3 regions of the Novosphingobium sp. BL-S-24 genome follow, and region 3 is predicted to be linked to each of the others. Evidence: predicted binding sites of a transcription regulator. Region 3 holds the regulator's gene; each other region holds the start of a gene.
What was found. The regulator LexA, encoded in region 3, represses DNA repair genes until DNA is damaged. The targets are predictions, from matches to a motif close to GTTCCNCNCTTGTTCT.

Region 1 (4,432 bases), 570 kb from region 3:
GGGACAGCGCCCCGCGCGGCAAGTATTCGCGCGATGACCTGCCGCGTGGCGGTTCCCGCGATGGCGCACCCCGCGCTACCTATTCGCGCGGCCCTGCCCGCGACAGTCGCTTTGGCGATGATCGGCGCGACAACCGCTACGGCGACGATCGTCGCGACAACCGCTACGGCCGGAACGAGCCATCGCGTGGTCCGCGCCCGATCTCGAACCCCGGTCCCGCACCTCGCGCGGCAGCACCGACACCGAAGAACCCGGCGCTTCCCGCGCGTGAAGGAGAACGGATCGCCAAGCTGCTTGCCCGTGCCGGTGTCGCCAGCCGCCGCGAAGTGGAGCGGATGATCATCGAGGGCCGTGTGAGGCTGGGCGATGATCTGATCGAAACGCCCTCCACCGTGCTGACCAGCCTGGCGGGCGTCACCGTTGACGGCAACCCGGTGGCTGAGGCGGAAGGCACTCGCCTGTTCCTGTTCCACAAACCCGCCGGTCTGATCACGGCCGAGCGTGACCCTGCCGGGCGGCCTACGATCTACAACGCCCTTCGCAATGCGCTGCCTGATGGCGCTGGCCGGGTGATGCCGATCGGACGGCTGGACCTTAATACCGAAGGCCTGCTGCTGCTGACCAACGACGGGGAGTTCAAGCGGCAGCTGGAACTGCCTGCCACCGGGGTTCCGCGCACCTACCGGGCACGCACATTCGGGGACATCACCCAGAGCCGCCTTGAAGAGCTGATGGAAGGCATCGAGGTCGATGGCGTGATCTACGGCAAGATCAACGCCAACATGGAGCGGCGCACCGGCCGCAACCAGTGGATCGAAATGACCCTGACCGAGGGCAAGAATCGCGAAGTCCGCCGCGTTCTGGAAGCGCTGGACCTGCAGGTCAGCCGCCTTCTTCGCGTGTCTTACGGCCCCTTCCGCCTTGGCGATCTGCCCAAGGGCGCGGCGGGTGAAGTCGCGCAAAAGGACCTTGAGAACTTCCGCCGCTCGTTGCGCGAAGGGAAGGCATCGGGAGGCCTGGCTTGACCGGATCGCTCCGCATCGTCGCAGGTGAATGGCGCGGCCGCAAGCTGATCGCGCCGCAAGGCGATACTACTCGCCCCACCGCCGACCGAACCCGGGAAACCCTGTTCTCGATGCTCGTCAGTCGACTGGGCGATTTCGAGGGCCTGAAAGTAGCCGACCTGTTCGCCGGGTCCGGCGCGCTGGGGCTTGAGGCGCTTTCACGCGGCGCGGCGCATTGCCTGTTCGTGGATCAGGACGCGGCGGCGATCCGGGCCATCCGCACCAACATCGCCAATCTTCGGGCGCAAAACCGTAGCGATGTTAGAGCAAGTTCGGTGATGGCGCTGGGACCGGCGAAAGAACCGCTCGATCTCGTCCTGCTTGACCCGCCCTACGAAAGCGGCGCCGGTGCTGTCGCGGTGGACAAGCTGGCGCGGCTGGGTTGGATCGGCGAAGGAACCTGGGTCAGTCTCGAAACCGGCAAGGGCGAGCAGGTCGTCATCCGCGGGTTCGAAACCGAAACCGCGCGCGATGTCGGCAAGGCGCGGCTGCATCTGCTTCGCCGCATCGAAAGAACCTGAAACGTCGTCCCGGACGCAATGCCGGGACGACGAAGGGCTTCAAGGTTACTTGCCGCCGCGATTGCGGCAGTTGTCGGTCACGGTCTTGCTGCAGACCGGATACTTCTTGTCCATTGCAGTAGCCGGCGGCGGGGTCATCGTGCCCTGGCCTGCCATGCTCTGATCATTCTGGTCAGCTGGCATCGTAGTGAGAGCCGCCTGTCCCGCAGTTTGCGGATCCGGCGCGCCACTGGCTGGTATGCCTGCTCCCGAAGGATTTGCCTGCCCGGCAGGGGTCGTCGGCGTCTGGCCATTCATCTGCTGCATGATGGAATTCCACGCCATCTGGCGCTGTTCCGGCGTCATCTTGTAGATCTGGCCACGCTGGTCTGCGGTGAGTGCCCAGTATCCCTTCTGCTGCTCGGGGTTGAGTGACCAGTAATAGACCTTGTAGTCGTTTGGCCAGGCATCATAATCGGTTTTCTGGGCTGCCGGCCACGCATCATACATTGCTTTCTGCGCTGGCGTCATGGTCGGGGCGGCGGCGGTTGAGGTGGGTGCGTCCGTCATCGGGGCCGACTGGGCCTGGAGCGCGGCGGGGACGCTCATCATCGTCAACGCGGCGCATCCTGCGAGCAGTATTTTACGCATGTGTTCTCTCCGATATTTATTTTAGCTGACGGAACGACGAACCACCGGCGGAAATGTTCCAGACACACCGTCATGCAGACTTGCGCCCAGACTTGGCGTTCCCTAGTTGTTCACGGTGAACAATCTGCAAGCCCCCCCTTCCCCCGATGCGCTCATCGCGGGACTCAACGAACCGCAACGCGACGCGGTGATGACTACCGAGGGCCCTGTACTCATGCTGGCGGGCGCGGGAACGGGCAAGACGGCCGCCTTGACCACCCGGCTCGCCCACTTGATTCGCAACCGCCTCGCCTGGCCCAGCGAAATCCTGTGCGTGACTTTCACCAACAAGGCCGCGCGCGAAATGCGCGAACGCGTCGGCCACATGATCGGCCCGGCGGTGGAAGGAATGCCATGGCTCGGCACGTTCCACTCGGTAGCGGCGAAGATGCTGCGGCGGCACGCGGAACTGGTCGGACTGCAATCGAACTACACGATCATCGACACCGACGATCAATTGCGCCTGCTCAAACAGCTGATCGTGGCAGAGGGTGTCGATGAAAAGCGTTTTCCGGCCCGTCAGCTTGCGGGGTGCATCGATCGCTGGAAGAACCGAGGCTTCAACCCGGCGGACATTGATGCCGGCGAAAGCGAGGCCTATGCCAACGGCAAAGGTCAGCACTTTTACCAGCTGTACCAGAACCGCCTGAAAGCGGTGAACGCCTGCGATTTCGGCGATCTGCTGCTACACATGTTGAACATCTTGCGCACGCATCGCGAAGTGCTCGAGCAGTACCAGCAGCGCTTCAAATACGTGATGGTAGATGAATATCAGGACACCAACCAGGTCCAGTACCTGTGGCTGCGCCTGATTGCACAAGGCCGTCAGAACATCTGCGTGGTGGGTGACGACGATCAGTCCATCTACTCCTGGCGTGGGGCGGAAGTCGCTAACATCCTGCGTTTCGAAAAGGACTTTCCCGGCGCCAAGGTGATCCGGCTCGAACAGAACTATCGCTCCACCCCGCAGATCCTTGCCGCCGCGTCCGGTCTCATCAACGAGAACAGCCAGCGGCTCGGCAAGACATTGTGGACCGAGCGTCATCCCGGCGAAAAGGTGCATGTCATCGGTGTCTGGGACGGGCCCGAGGAAGCCCGTCGCGTGGGGGAGGAGATCGAGCGGATCGAGCGTGAAGGCGCCCCACTGGACCAGATCGCCATCCTTGTGCGCGCCCAGTACCAGACGCGCGAGTTCGAAGACCGGTTCATTTCGATCGGCATGAAATATCGCATCGTCGGCGGATTTCGTTTCTATGAGCGCGCCGAAATCCGCGACGCGCTGGCGTATCTTCGGGTTATCGCCCAGCCGCAGGACGACCTCGCCTTCGAACGTATCTACAACAGCCCAAAGCGCGGCCTGGGCGCCAAGGCGTTGGAGGCGCTACACACGCTGGCCCGGCGCCAGAACATCCCACTCGCAATGGCCGCAATCCAGATCGCGGACAGCGACGAGCTTTCCGCGCGACCGCGCAATACGTTTCTCGCGCTGATGCGAGATTTTGCGCGTTGGCGCGAACTGTCTGCCACGGAAAAACCTTCCGACCTGATCCGCACTGTGCTCGACGAATGTGGTTATACCGACGCTCTGCAGGCCGAAAAGACGGCTGAGGCAACCGGGCGACTGGAAAACCTGGCTGAACTCGCCCGCGCCATGGAAGAGTACGACAGCCTCGGCGATTTCCTCGAACACGTCAGCCTCGTCATGGATAACGAGAATGCAGCGGACGAGGAAAAGGTCACGATCATGACCATGCACGCCGCCAAGGGGCTGGAATTCGACAACGTATTCCTGCCGGGCTGGGAAGAAGGCGTGTTTCCTTCCCAGCGTGCGCTGGACGAGGGCGGTCTCGCCAGCCTGGAAGAGGAACGCCGGTTGGCGTACGTCGCCATCACGCGTGCCCGGCGCAAGTGCACGATCCTCCACGCGGCAAACCGACGCATCTATGGCCAGTGGACCAGTTCCATCCCGTCGCGCTTCGTGGCCGAATTACCGGACGACCATGTGGAAACCGAAACCACCCTGTCTGGCGGCGCGTCCCTGTGGCGGGCGCAGTGGTCGGAGCATGCCGATCCTTTCGCCGACGTCGCTCGCGCACAGCCTTCGCGCACTGTCACCCGTGGCCCGGGTTGGCAACGAGCCGCCGCGCAGGAATTCGACACCAAACCCAAGCGCGTCGC
Region 2 (4,432 bases), 360 kb from region 3:
CCCATTTCAGCGACCAATGCGGGCACTAAACGGTGCATCAGCGGATCTTTTGCGCCGAGCAAATGAGCATGACGCATTGCGCGACGCATAATCCGCCGCAGAACGTATCCTCGCCCTTCGTTCGAAGGCAGCACGCCATCCGCCAACAGGAAACTCGTCGATCGCAGGTGATCGGCTATCACTCGATGGCTGGCCTGGTTATCATCGCGTGCGGCGACGCCGGTCAAACTTTCAGAAGCGGCAATCAATGCCTTGAAAGTGTCTATATCGTAGTTGTCATGAACGCCCTGCATGACGGCCGACACGCGCTCTAGGCCCATGCCGGTATCGATGGATGGCTTTGGCAGATTTCCTACGATCTCTCCAGCAGCCTGCTCGAACTGCATGAAAACCAGATTCCATATCTCGATGAAACGATCACCGTCTTCATCCGGCGATCCGGGAGGGCCGCCCCAGATATGATCACCGTGATCGAAAAAGATTTCGGAGCAAGGGCCGCAAGGTCCTTCGTCGCCCATCGCCCAGAAATTGTCCTTGGTGGCAATCCGAATGATCTTCTGCTCTGGCAATCCGGCGATCTTCTGCCACAGATCAAACGCTTCATCATCAGTATGATAAACTGTTACGAGCAGCTTTTCTTTCGGAAGTCCCCATTCCTTGGTCAGGAGCGTCCATGCGTGTGTGATGGCTTGCTCTTTGAAATAATCGCCGAACGAGAAATTTCCGAGCATCTCGAAAAATGTATGGTGCCGTGCCGTGTAACCGACATTGTCCAGGTCATTGTGCTTGCCGCCGGCGCGGACGCATTTCTGCGACGACGTCGCACGCGGGGTGCTACGTGTTTCCAGACCGGTGAACACGTTTTTGAACGGCACCATGCCGGCATTCACGAACATCAGCGTCGGATCGTTGTAAGGAACGAGCGGCGCTGATTGTACGGCTTCGTGACCATTGCTGGCGAAATAGTCGAGGAAAGACCGGCGGATTTCGTTGGTCGTCTGCATATTCGCGCCGATAAGCCACCAGCGCCACGTCGGCAAGCGGTTGTCTGCGGTCAGACTGTTCGGGATTTGCGATGAGAATTCGGCTTTTTGCTCATCAACGAGGCTAGATTTTTCGTTGGTGGGAACGCGGATGGGGGTTGGTGGTTATCTGATGTGAAGGCCGGCGCGGTTCTTTCCCCCTCCCCCTCCTGAACCGCGTCGGCCGACTTTAGTTGATCAAACACATGCGGCGGCGCCCTGAATGAGCGGCGATCAGCAACAAAAAACCCGGCTGGTTAGGCCGGGTTTTTTGCTTCTTGTGAGAGAGATCAACGCCGATCAGGCATCGTCTTCCTCGGTCGGACCGACCATCATTTCTTCGGCCAGGCCTTCCGTCTTGGTGCGGATAGCCTTTTCAAGGCGATCGGCGATCTCGGGGTTGGTCTTGAGATAGGTCTTCGCGTTTTCACGACCCTGACCGATGCGGATCGAATCGTAGCTGAACCAAGCACCCGATTTTTCGACAATGCCCGCCTTGACGCCAAGATCGAGAATTTCGCCGATCTTGGACACGCCCTCACCATACATAATGTCGAATTCGACCTGCTTGAACGGGGGCGCTACCTTGTTCTTGACGACTTTGACGCGAGTCGCGTTACCCACGACCTCGTCCCGATCCTTGATCGCGCCTGTGCGGCGGATGTCGAGGCGAACCGATGCGTAGAACTTGAGCGCGTTACCGCCAGTGGTGGTCTCCGGGTTTCCGTACATCACGCCGATCTTCATGCGCAGCTGGTTGATGAAAATCACCATGCAGCGTGAACGGCTGATCGAACCGGTCAGCTTGCGCAGCGACTGGCTCATCAAACGGGCCTGCAGACCGACATGGCTGTCACCCATTTCGCCTTCGATTTCCGCACGCGGAACGAGAGCCGCAACGGAATCGACCACCAGCACGTCGATCGCGTTCGAGCGAACGAGGGTGTCGGTGATTTCGAGCGCCTGTTCACCGGTATCCGGCTGCGAGACGATCAGTTCATCGATGTTGACGCCCAGCTTCTTGGCATAGACCGGATCGAGCGCGTGCTCCGCGTCGATGAACGCGGCAGTTCCGCCCATCTTCTGAGCTTCTGCAATGCAGTGCAGCGCCAGCGTGGTCTTGCCCGAGCTTTCCGGACCATAGATTTCGATGACACGGCCACGGGGCAGACCGCCCACGCCAAGCGCGATGTCGAGACCCAGTGACCCGGTGGAAATCGCTTCGACCTGCATCGTCTCTTTCGAACCCAGCTTCATCGCCGAGCCTTTTCCGAATGCCCGATCGATCTGGGCAAGCGCTGCCTCCAGCGCCTTTTGACGGTCCATTGATTCCTTTTCCTTGCCTTCCTGGATCAGCTTGAGCTGAGCAGCCATGTCTCTTCCTCTCTGCTACCGGGCTGACCGGAAAGGTCAACGTCACGACATGCTGTGTATTCGCTTTGTTCCGGTAGAACAAGAGGAGAACTTCATTGGTTTTCCGTTTTTTAACGGGTGGCTAGCTCTTTGCCATAAGCGACAGAACTTCCCCGACTTTTTCCGAGAGCTGCTGGACCGAGAACGGTTTGGGCATGAACCAGGCGTTGGCGATGCCGATCTGCTTGCGCAATTGTTCCTCAGCATAGCCCGACATGAACAGGACGGGCAGGTCCGGCGCGAACCGGCGAATCTCGCGCGCCATGGCCGGGCCGTCCATTGTCGGCATGACGACGTCCGATACGACGAGGTCGAACTTGCCGCCTTCCTGCACGAGTTCCAGGCCCTCTTCACCATCACGCGCGCATGTCACCTGATACCCCTGCCGGGTCAGGGCGCGCTCAGCCACGACCCGAACCGGATCCTCATCCTCGACAAGCAGGATCGCCCCGCCCCCTGCCCAGCGGCTTGGCGGGGGCTCCTGACGAGCCTGCGTGATTTCCGGCACGCTGCCCGGCGCGACGTGATGCACGGGCAAGTACACGGTAAAGCGAGTGCCTCCCGCCTTCCCGCCATGCGCTACTTCGCTTTCAGCAAAAATGAATCCGCCCGACTGTTTGACGATACCGTAGACCGTCGACAGCCCGAGGCCGGTGCCCTTGCCTTGTTCCTTGGTGGTGAAGAACGGCTCGAAGATCTTACCGAGAATTTCGGGAGGAATTCCGCCGCCGGTGTCCTCCACGATGAGCGCGGTATACTCGCCAGCAGGAATGATTTCGCTGCGCATGGCGCGCACGTCGGTCGTCGTCACTTTGCGAGTCGCCAGCGACAGGCGTCCAGATCCGTCGCCCCGGCTTTGCATCGCATCGCGCGCGTTGACGGCAAGGTTGACGATGACCTGCTCAAGCTGGGTGGGGTCGGCACGGACCGGTCCCAGATCGCGATCATGCGTGACGACCAGTTGGATTTTCTCGCCAATCAGGCGACGCAGCATCTGCGAGACATCGGCCACGATGTCGGGAAGCTGCAATGTCTCGGGCCGCAGCGTCTGTTGGCGTGAGAAGGCCAGCAGCTGGCGGGTCAGCGATGCGGCGCGATTCGAATTGGCGCGGATCTGCTGGATGTCGTCATAGTCCGAATCGCCCGGCGTATGGCGCATCAGCATGAGGTCGCAGGTACCCAGGATAGCAGTGAGCACGTTATTGAAATCATGCGCCACGCCGCCCGCCAACTGGCCGACTGCCTGCATCTTTGTGGCCTGCGCCACCTGACGCTTGAGCCTTATTTCCTCCGACGTGTCAGTCAGCCCGAGAAGCACCGCCGCGTCGCCCAGTCCGCGCACGCCGGCCAGGCTGAGAGATACGGGATCCTCCGGCTGCGACACCAGTCGGATCGCCAGGTCCCCGGCCGCCGCCGGACCTTGCGTGAACCGTCGGATCGCCTCAGCGAGAGCCCGCTTGTCGTCCTTGACGACCATGTCGGTCGGGAACGTTGGCGGCGGCTGGCCTTCCTGACCGGCCGCTCGCATGAAAGCGGGGTTCGCGAACAGCAAGCGGCCATCCCTGTCGGCCATGGCGAGGCCGAGCGGCAGCTGGCTGAGCAGCGCCTCCAGATGCGGGGCGGAGCCGGTGCCGCCGCCGCTGGCGCCGATACCCTGCGATGCTTCGACCACCAGCATCAGCGAAGGGGTCGTGGCCGGGTCGGGATCGTTCGGAAGATCGGGGTCGGCCACGGGCACATGATAGAGAACAAGTGCGCCGCCGCGCCCGCTCTCGCGCGCCCAGCCGATGCGTTCGCCTTCTTCCTGGCTGAGCAGCGCCACGAAATCGGAGCCGGTCATGTCCGCCTTGGCATTGCCGAGGGCGCGCTGCGCGAACCCGGCGCTGGCGGCGCGAATCATGCCGTCGGGATCGACCAGCGCCGCAGCGATGCCCGCCTTGGAGAGGCCGCGCCCCAGCTTGCCACCCAAATGCTCGATCAAGGTAACGACCGGGTCG
Region 3 (4,432 bases):
CAATGTGCCAAGCGGAATCAATCCGGCTCAGATAGGCATCGGCGACATTATCGAGTTCAAAGGGCGATTGATGCCGCCCGCACCACCCATGTTGCCAGGAGCCTACAACTTCGCCCGGACAGCTTGGTTTTCCGGCATTGCTGCGAGCGGAACGGCCACGGCAATCAAGATACTCACCAGAAATCCTACAAGGAGCGTGGGACTATCGGGAACTCGTCGGGCGCTGACCGACCATATCCGCCGTCGGATTGGAGATGAACGTGCAGGCATTGCCAGTGCTCTGGTGACCGGAGATCGGGGGGGGATTTCGAAAACCGATGATGCGGCGATGCGGGATTCCGGCTTGGCCCACCTCTTATCCGTAAGCGGTTTGCACGTCAGCGCGGTGGTCGGCGCAGTTTACATCCTGTTCTTGCGGCTTCTTGCGCTGATCCCCTGGCTGGCGTTAAGGATCAGGTTGCCTGTTGCGGCAGCCGCTGTGGCCGCATTGGCCGGTATCACCTACACGCTGATTTCGGGTTCGGAGGTACCGACTGTTCGCTCCTGCATAGGCGCAATATTAGTGCTGGCAGCGCTGTCACTGGGCCGTGAACCTCTCTCGCTGCGGATGTTGGCGGTGGCTGCGCTCAGCGTGATGCTGATCTGGCCAGAAGCCGTCACTGGCCCGAGCTTCCAGATGAGCTTCGGTGCGGTTCTAGCTCTGGTTGCGGTAAGCACTGCTGCCCCAATCCGACTGTTTACTCAACCGCGCGACGAAGGGATGGCGATAAAGGCGTTGCGCCAGATAGCGATGCTTTTGCTGACAGGGATCGTTATCGATCTGGCTTTGATGCCGATCGGCCTATTTCATTTTCATCGCGCCGGGATTTACGGCGCGCTGGCTAATGTGCTTGCTATCCCTCTAACGACATTCATTGTCATGCCTTTGCTTGCCGCTGCTCTTATTCTGGATATCGCGGGACTAGGGTCACCAGTATGGTGGATGGCACAGAGTGCGATTGATCTGCTCGTGGCGATCGCGCATTGGTTTGCTTCTCGACCGGGTGCCGTAACTGTGCTGCCTGCAACGGGAAATGCCGCATTTTTGACATTCGCGGCGGGGGGACTTTGGATCGGGCTATGGAATGGGCGCATTCGCTGGATAGGCCTTCCCCCAGCCCTGATCGGTGCAGGCAGTCTGGCCTTTGCTCCACCCCCTGACATACTTGTTTCAGGTGACGGCCGTCATGTTGGACTTGTCGACGAAACAGGCCAAAATCTGTTCCTTCTACGCGACGGCGGTGACGGTTATTCTCGAGACAACATGAAGGAACTCGCCGGGATGGAAGGCGATCCTATAGCGTTGACCGAGTGGCCCGGCGGTGCATGTAATCCCGATTTCTGCGCAATAACAATCAGACGCGGCAATTCCGCCTGGCGGGTCCTAATTTCCCGCGGAAGGAACTCCGTGCCTGAACGATCACTCGCCGCAGCTTGCGATCATGCCGACATCGTCATTTCGGATAGATGGCTACCCCGAAGTTGCAGCCCGACATGGTTGAAAGCGGACCGCAATTTCCTCTCAGAAACCGGCGGAATGACTATCAACTTGTCTAAAAGGAGCTTTCGTACGGTCGCACAGGATCAAGGTCAGCACGGATGGTGGCGTCCAATTGAGCGCAAACTCTATGTACGAACGAACATTCCTACAACGCCCACTATTCCCCAAGGTCCGCTTGCAAGTCAGTGATAACGACGCAGAAGCCCGGCGAGCTTACCTTGAACTTCGACCTCATCCGAACGATAGATCTGCGGCTCATAAGCGGCGTTGGCGGGATCGAGGCGGACCATTCCGTTCTCGCGCCGCAAGTATTTCAACGTAGCTTCCTCACCACGAACCAGCGCAACAATAATCTCTCCGTCACGAGCGGTACTCGTCCGTTTCACGAGCGCAAAATCCCCGTCGAGTATGCCTGCCTCGAGCATTGAATCGCCCGACACTTCAAGAGCATAGTGCTCACCCGAACCAAGCAAAGCAGCAGGAACCGGAAGCATCGACTGCCCCTCCAACGCTTCAATAGGAACGCCAGCAGCAATGCGGCCGTGCAAAGGAATCTCGATGACGTCGTTCGCCGGGCTGGGCGTATCCATTGCCGTCCGCTTATTGGCCGTATGAAGGGCTGAGGCGACAGAAGGCGCGGACGATTTAGCTCCTGCTCCATCGGATTGCCGCAGTACTTCGAGAGCACGAGCACGGTTCGGCAGACGTCGAATGAAGCCGCGTTCTTCCAAAGCCGATATAAGGCGATGAACACCCGATTTCGACTTGAGATCCAGCGCCTCCTTCATCTCTTCGAAGCTTGGCGAAATACCACTTTCTTCCAAGCGCACCTGGATGAACTGGAGCAATTCGTGCTGCTTGCGCGTCAACATGTCGCTGCCTCTTAATTGCCATCCGATATGATCATCGAATAGTGTTCCGCTGTGAACATTGAGGGAACAATTAAGCAACAAAATACAGGGGCGTCAAGCGGAGACCTACAGAATACCGCCGTTGCGGAGCATGAAAACCTGCACATTTTCGCCTTTGCCGGCTGCAGGTGCATGAGCTGCGCGATCAATCAGCACGTTGCATTCAGATAGCGCGTACAACGCGGCACTATCCTGGTTGATAAGGGGCAGCACTTCCTTGCCATCCCACCGCCCCCGCAAGAACTCACGCCTCGACCCGGTTGATCGAACCGACGCTCCTAGCATAGCGGAGACGCTATTCGGAACAGCGACGCTAGCACCGAGTAACTGACGCAACAAGGGGAGCAGGAAGAGGTAGGCAGTCACGAAACTGGAAACGGGATTGCCGGGGAGGCCAAGAATGATTTGCTTCTTCGCCGCGCTTTCACGAGTTGCGACAAGAAGTGGCTTCCCTGGCTTTATAGCCACGCGCCAGAAGTCGATAGTTGCACCCCAGCGTTCCAGCGCAGGGCGCACGAGATCATGGTCGCCCACAGAGGCGCCCCCACTCGTCACGATGATGTCCGCATCCGCCGCGGCTTCGAAGGCGTTCGTCAGGTCGTGCAAAGTGTCTGGGATTGGACCAACCGTTTTCGCATTGATTTGCAGCGGGGCGATAAGCGCGCTTAGCATCGCTCCGTTGCTGGCTGGCATTTTTCCATCAGAAGGATCGCTCGAATCCGCCGATAGTTCATCTCCGCTGTCGATGACGACGACGCGAGGCGGCTTACGCACCGTCAAATGCTTCTGGCCTGCTGCCTTGGCCAAGGCAATCTGGGCGGCACCAATCAACTGTCCCTCAAGCAGGATCTCCTGACCTTCGTGAAAGTCCATTCCTCGACGGCGGATGTGCTTGCCTGGGGGCAGGGGGGCTTCGCCGGTCAAAGCTATGGCGTCTGGTTGCCTCCCGACATCTTCTTGAAGGATGACACAGCCAGCGCCAGAAGGAATGACTGCCCCGGTGGAAATGCGCACCGCCTGGGCGTTCCCGATCGCCCCGTGGAAGGGGTGTCCCGCTGAGCTTTCGCCGACGACCTCCCAAGGTCCCCTGAATCCATCATCTGCCACGGCATAGCCGTCCATGGCAGAAAGATCGAACGTCGGTTGAGTGCGCTTTGCGAGCACCGGTTCTGCCAAATAGCGCCCAATAGCTTGGGGTATCTCGACGTGCTCGATCGCCCCGAGCCTGGCAAGCGCGAGCAGGCGGGCCTGTGCCTCTTCCAGAGGCATCGGGGGAAAATTGCTCACTCGTTCCAATCGTCAGCCCGCCAATGTCCCGATTTGCCTCCGCGCTTTTCGACAAGCCGGACGTCGCCGATCACCATGCCTTTATCCAACGCCTTGGCCATGTCATAGATCGTGATCAAGGCGATGGAGGTAGCTGTGATGGCTTCCATCTCCACCCCAGTCTTGCCAGTAAGGGACGCAGTGCCGGTGACGCGAACCGCATTTTCCTCATATGCAAATTTGATGGTGACCGCGTCGATCATCAGGGGGTGACACATAGGGATAAGATCAGCCGTCTTCTTGGCAGCAAGGATTCCGGCTATCCTAGCAGTTCCAAGTACATCGCCTTTCGGCGCGTCACCTGCGCGAATAGAGGCCAGAGCCTGCGGACTCATGGCAATCCGACCCGACGCCACTGCCACCCGGCGTGTTTCCGGCTTGTCGCCCACATCGACCATGCGCGCAGTGCCGTCAGGGTCGAGATGTGTTAGCCTCTGGGCCATTTGCGGGTATGGTCCTTTATTATCCATGCCGAACTAGACTGGTCATCCACCCGTAAGCAATGCCCGTGTCGCTCGTTCCACATCCGCCTCGCGCATCAGGCTCTCCCCAACAAGAAAAGTTCTCGCACAGGGCGACAGACGCTCAAGGTCTGCGTGGTTGTTAATCCCGCTCTCGCTAACCAGCAGAGTTCCTTCCGGTGCCCGAGGGGCGA

Region 1: a site for LexA is predicted at 2,313-2,328, ahead of ACZ1JM_RS09710 (ATP-dependent helicase). Genes of this name have one in related genera too.
Region 2: a site for LexA is predicted at 2,472-2,487, ahead of recA (recombinase RecA). Genes of this name have one in related genera too.

Annotation. Positions count from the first base shown of each region.
Region 1 is NZ_CM145488.1:926,507-930,938, forward strand. It holds gene ACZ1JM_RS09695 (pseudouridine synthase) at 1-1,025, shown strand, start outside; gene rsmD (16S rRNA (guanine(966)-N(2))-methyltransferase RsmD) at 1,022-1,585, shown strand; gene ACZ1JM_RS09705 (hypothetical protein) at 1,631-2,215, opposite strand; gene ACZ1JM_RS09710 (ATP-dependent helicase) at 2,331-4,432, shown strand, end outside.
Region 2 is NZ_CM145488.1:717,874-722,305, forward strand. It holds gene alaS (alanine--tRNA ligase) at 1-1,004, opposite strand, end outside; gene recA (recombinase RecA) at 1,323-2,396, opposite strand; gene ACZ1JM_RS08610 (hybrid sensor histidine kinase/response regulator) at 2,518-4,432, opposite strand, start outside.
Region 3 is NZ_CM145488.1:360,377-364,808, forward strand. It holds gene ACZ1JM_RS06875 (ComEC/Rec2 family competence protein) at 1-1,729, shown strand, start outside; gene lexA (transcriptional repressor LexA) at 1,723-2,412, opposite strand; gene ACZ1JM_RS06885 (molybdopterin molybdotransferase MoeA) at 2,518-3,720, opposite strand; gene moaC (cyclic pyranopterin monophosphate synthase MoaC) at 3,735-4,220, opposite strand; gene trpC (indole-3-glycerol phosphate synthase TrpC) at 4,263-4,432, opposite strand, start outside.